Archaeoglobus fulgidus DSM 4304: one gene and its partner. The protein of the gene in region 1 binds, or shares a complex with, the protein of each later gene. Links are inferred from orthologs where the notes say so. Each region holds a gene or a part of one and is shown on either strand. Other genes may lie near its edges.

Region 1 (5,372 bases):
TCCTCTAATAATCTCTCCCATTCTGTCAAGAAACGAATTGATGTAGAGCATCAGATTGAGTTATTGGTAAGGGCTATAAATCCGTTGCGATAATGCATTTTTAATGAAAGAGATAGAGCGGAGATGCTTGCGGGCTTTAATCGGTATAGTTCAGAACATATACGACCAGATGAAGGCTGGGCAGGTTCCCGAGCTTCACATTGCAACGAGAACCAAGTACAACATCGAGTTTAATGAGGAAAGTGAGGTTTGGGTTTACGGTGACAGGAAATCCGTAAGGTCGGCTAAAACCGTTAAGGGTGCGTACAGAATCCTCAAGATGACGTATGTTATCGGCTTCCTCAAGGAGCAGCTTAACCTCAACAAGTCCTCAACCCTCAGAGAGCTTTACTACATCTCTGAGGGCTGGGGGGCGGCGAAGTTTGAAGAGCAGCCGGAGAGCGACAGGCTTGTTGAGGACCTCGAAATTCTTACGAACTTCCAGAGGGAGCACTTTCACATCCGCCCTGAGGAAGATGGTGCCACCGTCATCGGCCCTCTGAGAGTCAGGGAAGAGACAAGAAGAGGAGTGAGGGAGATACACTGCCAGGATGATGTCGGAGAGGGAGGTTACCAGATTCCTGTCAATGTGGACAAGATTGAGTTCGTTGACCACGACGCCAAGTTCGTCATCGCCATTGAAACCGGCGGTATGAGGGACAGGCTTGTGGAGAACGGATTTGATGAGAAGTACGATGCAATCATAGTCCATCTGAAGGGCCAGCCTGCGAGAAGCACCAGGAGGCTACTCAGGAGGCTCAACACTGAGCTAAATTTGCCGGTTGTTGTCTTCACCGATGGCGACCCCTGGAGCTACAGAATCTTCGCCAGCGTAGCTTACGGAAGCATCAAATCCGCCCACCTTTCCGAGTATCTCGCCACCCCAGCTGCGCAGTTTGTCGGAATAAGGCCGACGGACATCGTCAAGTATGACCTGCCAGCTGACAAGCTTACGGAGGAAGACATCAAAGCTCTCAACGCCATTCTTACCGACCCACGCTTTGACTCCGAGTTCTGGAAGAAGGAGGTAAACCTGCAGCTCGAGATAAACAAGAAGTCAGAGCAGCAGGCCCTGGCAAAGTACGGTTTGGACTACGTTACCGATGTCTATCTTCCGGAGAGACTTTCCGAGCTTGGCGTGATTTAGCTCTCATCGAAGGTGACCTCAAGGCTCATAAAATCCTCAGCGATAATCGTGTTCTCAAACACCTTCTTTGCCTCTTCAAGCAGTGGAGAGGCGTCTTTGGAGTAGCGGGTGCTGATGTGAGTAAGTATCAGCTTTTTCACGTTCGCCTCTCTTGCAACTTCGGCAGCCTCCTTCGCCGTGGAATGCCCGCTTTCGATAGCCCAGTCCTTCAACTCCTCTTTGAATGAGGCATCGTGGATGAGGATATCCGCATTTCTTGCAATCTCAACTGTCCTCTTTGTCGGCCTGCTGTCACCTGTGTAAACGACCTTTCTGCCCCTCCTCTTCTCACCCAGAACCATGTCCGGAGTTATTGTCCTCCCCTTCCAGACTATGCTTTCTCCTCTGGCGAGCTTTGCGTAAAGCGGCCCGGGAGGGATTCCAAGCTCCTTCTCCGCCTTCTCTCTGTTGAACTTTCCCCTTCTGTCGTTCTCAATGATGGCGTAGCCAACGCTCTTGACTATGTGCTCCGTTCTGAAGGCAACAACCTTAAATCCATCAAATTTCACTTCCTCGCCATCCTTAAGCTCTCTCACCCTGATATCGTAGTTCAGCTGGTCGTAGCCGAAGGCCTCGAAGAGAGCCCTTAGCACCTCAGCCCTTGGCGAGTAAACGTTCAGCTCCCTGCTTCTTTCGTTCAGCGACATGGTCTCAATCAGCCCGAAAAGCCCGATGAAGTGGTCGGTGTGTAGGTGGGTGATGAATATGTTGTCGAGGTTTCTGAAACCGGTTTTGGCAATCATCATCTGCCTCTGCGTCCCCTCACCGCAGTCGAAGAGCATTCTTTGCCCGCCAAATTGAACAAAAATAGCAGGAGAATTTCTCTCAACACTTGGAATTGTGCCAGAAGTGCCAAGAAAAGTGATTTTAAATAACATTCAGGATTCGAGGACTATTTCAATGTTCACGTCTCTCGGAACCTGAATCCTCATAATCTGCCTCAGTGCCCTCTCGTCGGCGGAGATGTCTATCAGCCTCTTGTGAACCCTCATCTCCCAGTGGTCCCACGTTTCGCTGCCCTCTCCGTCGGGAGCCTTTCTCACAGGCACAACCATCCTTCTCGTTGGGAGCGGAACGGGACCGCTGAGCTCGACGCCGGTCTTGTTGGCAATCTCTTTAATCTGGCTGCAAATTCTGTCCAGCTCTCTTGGATTCAGGCCGGAGAGCTTAATTCTCGCCTTTGGACCCTTTATCGGCATGAGACCACCAAAAAAATAAAGTTATTTTCTTGGGGTAAGGTCGAGAACCATTCCGGCTCCGATGGTCATGCCCATGTCTCTGATGGCGAACCTGCCCATCGGCGGGATGTCCTTGACTCTCTCGATGACCATCGGCCTTGTTGGCTCAAGCTTGACAATCGCTGCATCACCTGTCTTGAGGAACTGCGGGTTCTCCTCCTTAACCTGGCCGGTTCTCGGGTCAATCTTCTTCTGCAGCTCTACGAACCTGCAGGCAATCTGGGCGGTGTGAGCGTGCACAACTGGAGTGTAGCCTACTGTGATTGCTGTGGGATGCTGCAGAACCACAAGCTGGGCCGTGAAGTCCTTCACAACAGTTGGCGGGTTGTCTGGATGGCCAGCGACATCTCCTCTCCTGATGTCCTTTTTGCTGACACCTCTAACGTTGAAGCCGATGTTGTCACCCGGATAAGCCTCCTGGATGGGCTCGTGGTGCATCTCGATGCTCTTTACCTCACCGCTTACGCCGGCAGGCTCGAACACGACCTTGTCTCCAACTCTGAGCACACCGCTCTCGACTCTGCCAACAGGCACCGTTCCAACACCGCTGATTGAGTAAACGTCCTGGATGGGAATTCTGAGCGGCTTATCAACAAGCTTCTCCGGTGGCTTGAGCAGGTCGAAGGCCTCAAGCAGCGTCGGACCGTTGTACCAGGGGGTCTTATCGCTCTTCTTTGCAACATTGTCTCCGTAGTAGGCTGAAACTGGGATGAACGGAATCTCGTCGACCTTGTAACCCACCATCTTGAGAAGTTTGCTTACCGCCTCCTTTGCAGCCTCGTACTCCTTCTGGTCGTAGTTAACTCTGTCCATCTTGTTTATAGCCACGATTATCTGGTTAATGCCGAGAGTTCTTGCGAGGAAGATGTGCTCCCTCGTCTGCGGCTGCACCTTCTCAACGACATCCATGACGAGAACTGCTGCATCCGCCTGAGATGCGCCGGTAATCATGTTCTTGATGAAGTCCCTGTGGCCGGGGCAGTCGACGATGGTGATGTAGTATTTGTCGGTCTGGAACTTTCTGTGGGCTACGTCGATTGTAACTCCTCTCTCCCTCTCCTCCTTCAGTCTGTCCATGACCCACGCGAACTCGAAGGTGGCTTTGCCCTTCTCCTGAGCCTCTTTCCTCATTTTCTCGATGATGTGCTCCGGAATCTCACCCGTTTCGTAGAGCAGCCTTCCAATCAGAGTGCTCTTTCCGTGGTCCACATGCCCTATGAAGGCAACATTAATGTGCTCCTTTTCCTTAGCCATACCTATCTCCTCCTTTCTGGTTTTTCGTTAAATCCATTAGGAGGATATATAAACCTTTCACCAGCTTAAAATGGTGGAGATTAGCAGATACAGTAAATCCCCAAGAATAAATGCAACAATATACCCCGCTGTGATGAAGAGAAGGAAGGGCAATGCAGGGGTAACCCAGACTTTCTCCACACCGCTTTTTCTCAATCTGTTAATCATCTGCTCATCGGGCTCGACAGCCCTCCTCACCCGCCTTAACTCTCCATTCTCGTCTATGTACTCCAGGAGGTTGTGGAACTTCGGTAGATTTCCAACCTCAGCCCTGTATCCGGTGAAATAGTAGAGCAAATTCCCCTTCAGCGACCTTACCCCTTCTTTCGCCAGATTTCGCAAGAACATGAACAGGAGGAGGAACGGTGCGGCTATTACGGAATTTGCGAGGGTGGAGAAGGCAAAGGAGAAGCTAGGCCCGAGAAGAGGGAAGCCGTTGAAGGTTGGGTAGAAAGGGAAGATAACTGCCAGAGCCATGATTGCCTTTGCATCCGCACCACCGTAAGCTCCGATTAGGTAAAGGGCGTAGGAGAGGGCAATGACCATCACAACAAAAATTCCCGCAATCATGTACTCGAAAATGAGGTGTTTTCCCAAGAAAAGCTGGTAAACTGTTATCGGCAAAGAAACGAGCAGCATGCGCTTCCATACCCTGTTGGGGACTATCCTGCTCTCTAAATCCAGCTTGCATGCGTATAGCAGAAATCCGAGGACTACCAGGAACTTAGCGAGGTCCAGCATAGATCTCGTACAGGTCTGACAGTATCGCTGAGGCGGTCTCCTCCTTTCCTGCTCCCCTTCCCGCCACGAAGATGCTTCCTGCTGTATCTGTTTTGAACATGGCTGCGTTCATTGTCCCTTTGATTGCAAGGGGGTGGTGGAACGGCACGAGTCTGGGGGAGACCTTTAGCTTTTCTCTGCTAACCTCTGCAATTAGCCTGATGGTGTATCCCTTCTCGGCAGCAACCTGAAAAGCCTCAGGAGTTATCTGGGTTATCCCCGTAACCTCAACGTCCTCGTAACTAGCTTTAACACCTATCGTGTTCGCAATTATCACGAGCTTAAGCGCTGCATCTATCCCCTCAACGTCGTAGCTCGGGTCAGCTTCGGCATAGCCGAGCTCCTGCGCCTCCTTGAGAATATGCTCGTAGGGGAGCCTTTCCTCTTCCATTCTCGAGAGGATGTAGTTGCAAGTCCCGTTGAATATCCCCTTTACGCTCTCTATCTCGCAGAGGGCAAGGTACCTTTTGGCCAGCTTTACGACGGGCATCGCCCCTCCCACCGTTGCTTCGTACATTAGCCTTACTCCGTTTCTTTCTGCGAGGCTCATCAGACCGTGGAATTCGGCAACGAGCGGGCCCTTGTTGGAGGTTACTACGTGCTTGCCCCTCTTGAGAGCTTCGCGAATGTAATTCACCCCCTCTCCTCCGTCAACTCTCGTCACGCTCGCCTCAATCAGCACGTCGTAGTCAGCGCTCCTCACAACCTCGATGGCCTTTGCATCATCCCTAAGCATTCCGGTCTCTCGTTTCATTCTCAGCGCTTCAACTAAGCTGAAGTCCCCGCTTATCGAGCTCTTGGAGTCTGCAACCGCCGTAACTTTGAACTCACCGATG
Region 2 (3,861 bases), 510 kb from region 1 along the record:
GCCCTCTCAACCACTTTCCAGTCGAGCTTTTTAGGGACTCTCAGCCCTTTTCTCCACCTCAAAACCGAAATCATCCGCTCGTAGTCCCTCCTGAAACTTCCGTCCCTGACAATATCAACACAGAGCCTTTTAGCATCTCTGCTGATGTCGGAGAGCATGTTCACAACTTCATTTTCTCTTCTCTCGGTAATGATTCCTTCGTGCACGTTTTCCAGCTCGGGAACGCTTGAGTAAACGTTCCAGTGGTATCTGCGAGCCATTCTTTCAGTCTCGTTCATCCCCTGCTGAATGACGGTGAAGTACCTCGGCGTGAATATTACCGCGTGATGGTAGAGGGAGTAGCCGTCGATGAGAGCAGCGTTGTCAGCCTTTGCCGCCAGCCTGCTGAACTCAACCAGCTTTTCCCCATCAGCCCCGATCTGCTCAGAGTAATTCATAATCTCCTCTGGTGTTTTGAGAGCATTGCCTCCCTTGCCCCCTGCAATCCTTATGTCGAATTCCTCGTTGTTGATTACCGCTTTCAGAACTCCTGTAAGGACCGTCGTAACACCACTTGAATTCCAATCAAATCCGAGGACGTTTGAAAGAGACTGGAAGAATATAGGATTGGAAAGCCTTTCGAGAAACTCCCTTTCTCCGTATTCGAGGACTATTAGCTTGACTATGGGCTTTGCCAGCTTTTTCATTCTGCTGAGCAGCCAGTGAGGTGCCTTTCCGTGGTGCAGGGGAAGATAGATTTCCTTCATATGTCCACAACGACGAAAGCAACGTATCCCTTATCTGTTTTCTCCACTCTGAACTTGTGCAGAGTTATCGCCTTGGGCTCAACCTTGACCATTTCGGCGCTGAACCTCCCTCCCCTGAGCTTTCCCGACGCCTTGACCCCATCACCCTCCTCAACCTCAACCTCCACATCCTTTGCGGCGAAGAATTCGGTGTCAAAGAGGTAGAGCAGCTCGTTCAGCCATCTGTAAAGCGTGATCTCCACATCCTCCCCCTCGCACTCAACCCCAACTTCCCTTTCTATTCCAATTCCTGATGTGTCAACAAAAGCATCATAAAAGGCGAGAGCAGCATTCTCGAATAACTCCCTCAAGTTTGAACCGTAAACCTCGAAGGCTATGTCTGCGGTGTGGTCTATGAATCTGTATTTCATGTTAATTCTTCACACAACCTGCTATAATACCTTTCTGAACAAGCTTTAAATACATCCGGCTCTTTTTTTAATCATGGAGTTTGTTTTCGGAAAGAAGGTTTTTCAGTCAGAGGTTAGAAAAGCCTCTGATTTAAAACCCGTTCTTGCTTTTCCCGAAGCACTTAAGGAAGATTTTGACGCTTACTACATGTTCAGGGATTCCTTCAAAACAGACGAGGAGGCGGAGATTATCAGAAATGCAGGGCTGAGATACGACTACACGGTTATACCGCCAAACAACATAGGTGGAGAGAGCATTAAAACTTACGGCCACTATCATCCGGAAGTTGTAAGGGGCTTTACCTATCCTGAAGTTTACCAGGTGCTTGAGGGAGAGGCCCTTTTCATACTGCAAAAGCCTTCAAACGGAAAAATCGAGGATGTGATAGTCGTTGAGGGGAAGAAGTGGGACACAGTAATAATTCCACCAAACTACGGTCACGTGACCATTAACCCGACTGAGAGCGATTTAATCACCGCAAACTGGGTGTGCAGGAACTTCAGCTCCATCTACGAACCCTACACGAAGAGGAGGGGCGCTTGCTACTACTACATCAACGGGGAGTGGGTCAGAAACAGGAACTACGATGATGCTCCAGAAATAAGGTTTGCGAAACCCAAAAACGTGCTGGATGTTAAGGGGGACATGTACGACCTCGTTTACACCATAGAAAAGCTAGAATTTCTGGTCAAGCCCCACGAGCATCAGGAAATCTTCGAAAACGCTTTTGAAGTCGTCTAAAAAATTTAAGGTAAATTTAAAATTTTTACATCGAGAGAGCGAGCTTAATGTCGTCCGCAGTGACGGTCTTTCTGCCAGAGTGCTTCGCAATTTCCACAGCTTTCTTAGCAACGGTAATTGCGTAGTCCTCAAGCACTTCGACCATCTTTTCCACTGCATCTGCACTTACTCTCTCAGCCCCAGCCTTCCTAATCAATCTGTCAACCGGTGCCATCGGCAACTCAGCCATCCAACACACCTCCTATCTCTTTTCGATACAAAATTTAGTATTAGGTATATATATACTTTTCTATCGAACTTCCATCAGAACAATATTTTCTCAAACATGTGATGTCTGCAAGCCCCTAAATGGGAACGAAGTTAAGATGTTGATGCAATGTTGGGATGAGGGAAAAATGAAAATCGCAGAAAAGAAATATATCTAAAAATTTTAAATTTTTACAAAAAATTAACCAAAGAGGGCTCCGAGCCCCTCGATGGCCTCTTCTTCCTTGACTTCCTCTTCCTCCTCTTCCTCCTCTTTGGCCTCTTCTTTCGCTTCCTCCGCCGGTGCTGCCGCTGCAGCTGCTGGCGCTGCTGCCACTGCCATCGGCATTGCTGCCTTCTGGATGGCCTCGTCGATGTTCACACCCTCAAGCGCGGCAACAAGGGCCTTGACTCTGGCCTCATCCACTTCCACGCCCGCAGCTTCAAGAACTGCCTTTACGTTGTCCTCGGTTATCTCCTTACCAGCGGAGTGCAGCAGGAGAGCCGCATACACATACTCCATTCTCAACACCTCCTTTTAACCAAATAATGCACCTAAACCTTCAATTGCCTCCTCTTCCTTCTCCTCTTCTTCTTCCTCCTCTTCAGGTTTTTCTTCCTCTTCCCTTTCCTCTACTGACGGAGTAGCCTGAGCCGCAGCTTCTGCGATTCCGGAAAGCATTGACTTGAGCTCCTCGTCCAAGGCCTCGTCTGGTAGCAGTGATGCGAGGGAGAGCATCTCCGCATGGGCCTTCATAAGTATGTCTTCCATCACTCCCTTCTCGAAGATTCCTGCGTTGATTGCAAGGTTTCTGGCATCCATCACAGCCTTCATTATGAGTATCTCGGCAGTCTCTTCAGTGACGTAAGCGGAGTTAACGGCAAGGTTGAGCGCCATCTGGTACGCTCTCTGGAAGTCTTCAAGCACCTTCTCAGTATCTATGGCCAGCGTCTCAGGTGTGAGAATGACTCCGGAATCAAGCATTGCCTTAACATCAAGCCCTATTTTGATTGGCTTAATGTCGAGCCTTTCTAACGCTCTGGCAACTTCCGGCCTAACGACCTCTCCGGCCTTTACGACGGTTGTGGTGGCCTTAACGACAACTTTGCCCTTCTCAATGGCAACGGGCAATCCTGCCATCTGAAGCTCAGCCATCAGCGGGCCGGGAGGTATTGGCGTTGGCCCCTCGTTGACGACGACATCGACAGGAGAAACCTGATTCGGCTTGAGCGGAGAGGGAACCTTAGTATCCTCAATCATTCTGAAAAGCCTGAAAGGATTTTCGTCCGCAGTAATTATGGCAATCTGGTCTCCCAGATAATCTTTAAGCTTGAGGTAGTCCCCTCCGAGGGCATCAAGCGCCCTTTCAAGAAGGGTGTTCTTAACGACCTTTATCTCGGCTTTACCCCTAAACTCCCTCCTTATTTTTTGCATCTGGCCAGCAGGTACGTTTCTGAAGCTTACTATAGCCACAACTGGCTTTGACGAAATCATCCTCTTGATTTCCTCGACAGCCCTAACCTTATACTCTGGAGGAGAGCCTCTAACTGCGGCCATTTACACCACCCTCACTGCAGGACCCATTGTTTTCTTCACATACACTGACTTGACAACCTGCGTGGGATTCTCATACTTGTTTTCCACGACTTTTAAAATTTCCATAGCATTCTCCGCTAT

Evidence for each region. Proteins that work in one complex are often made in the same cells at the same time.
Region 2: the proteins of tuf (region 1) and rpl12p are in contact, whole or in part, in a crystal structure (PDB 3WY9), measured with the Pyrococcus horikoshii proteins. The link is inferred for Archaeoglobus fulgidus DSM 4304 from one-to-one orthologs. Residues at the interface, in WP_010885563.1 of Pyrococcus horikoshii: Lys125, Glu126, Phe129, Arg132, Thr133, Lys165, Leu166, Thr169, Lys324, Gln326, Leu359, Ala360, Ile369, Glu372, Ile384, Ile422, Ser423, Gln425; in WP_010886059.1 of Pyrococcus horikoshii: Glu96, Glu97, Leu100, Leu103, Ser104, Ala105, Leu106, Phe107, Gly108.

The regions. Positions count from the first base shown.
Region 1 is NC_000917.1:835,895-841,266, reverse strand. Bases 1,582-4,394 are described here. They hold tuf (translation elongation factor EF-1 subunit alpha), read right to left. Parts: upstream 3,718-4,394; coding sequence 2,446-3,717; downstream 1,582-2,445. Other genes in these bases: AF_RS04740 (A24 family peptidase C-terminal domain-containing protein), read right to left, coding at 3,775-4,394; rpsJ (30S ribosomal protein S10), read right to left, coding at 2,104-2,424; rnz (ribonuclease Z), read right to left, coding at 1,582-2,103. Also shown: AF_RS04765 (hypothetical protein), read right to left, coding at 1-51; AF_RS04760 (DNA topoisomerase IV subunit A), read left to right, coding at 104-1,186; more of rnz, read right to left, coding at 1,183-1,581; more of AF_RS04740, read right to left, coding at 4,395-4,497; AF_RS04735 (homoserine dehydrogenase), read right to left, coding at 4,481-5,372. UniProt on the Methanocaldococcus jannaschii protein: GTP hydrolase that promotes the GTP-dependent binding of aminoacyl-tRNA to the A-site of ribosomes during protein biosynthesis.
Region 2 is NC_000917.1:1,348,529-1,352,389, reverse strand. What follows is about bases 1,047-3,823. They hold rpl12p (50S ribosomal protein P1), read right to left. Parts: upstream 2,707-3,823; coding sequence 2,386-2,706; downstream 1,047-2,385. Other genes in these bases: AF_RS07510 (50S ribosomal protein L1), read right to left, coding at 3,742-3,823; AF_RS07515 (50S ribosomal protein L10), read right to left, coding at 2,722-3,741; AF_RS07525 (histone family protein), read right to left, coding at 1,963-2,166; AF_RS07530 (glucose-6-phosphate isomerase family protein), read left to right, coding at 1,230-1,937; AF_RS07535 (archease), read right to left, coding at 1,047-1,156. In the rest of the region: AF_RS07540 (DUF763 domain-containing protein), read right to left, coding at 1-746; more of AF_RS07535, read right to left, coding at 743-1,046; more of AF_RS07510, read right to left, coding at 3,824-3,861. UniProt on the Methanocaldococcus jannaschii protein: Forms part of the ribosomal stalk, playing a central role in the interaction of the ribosome with GTP-bound translation factors.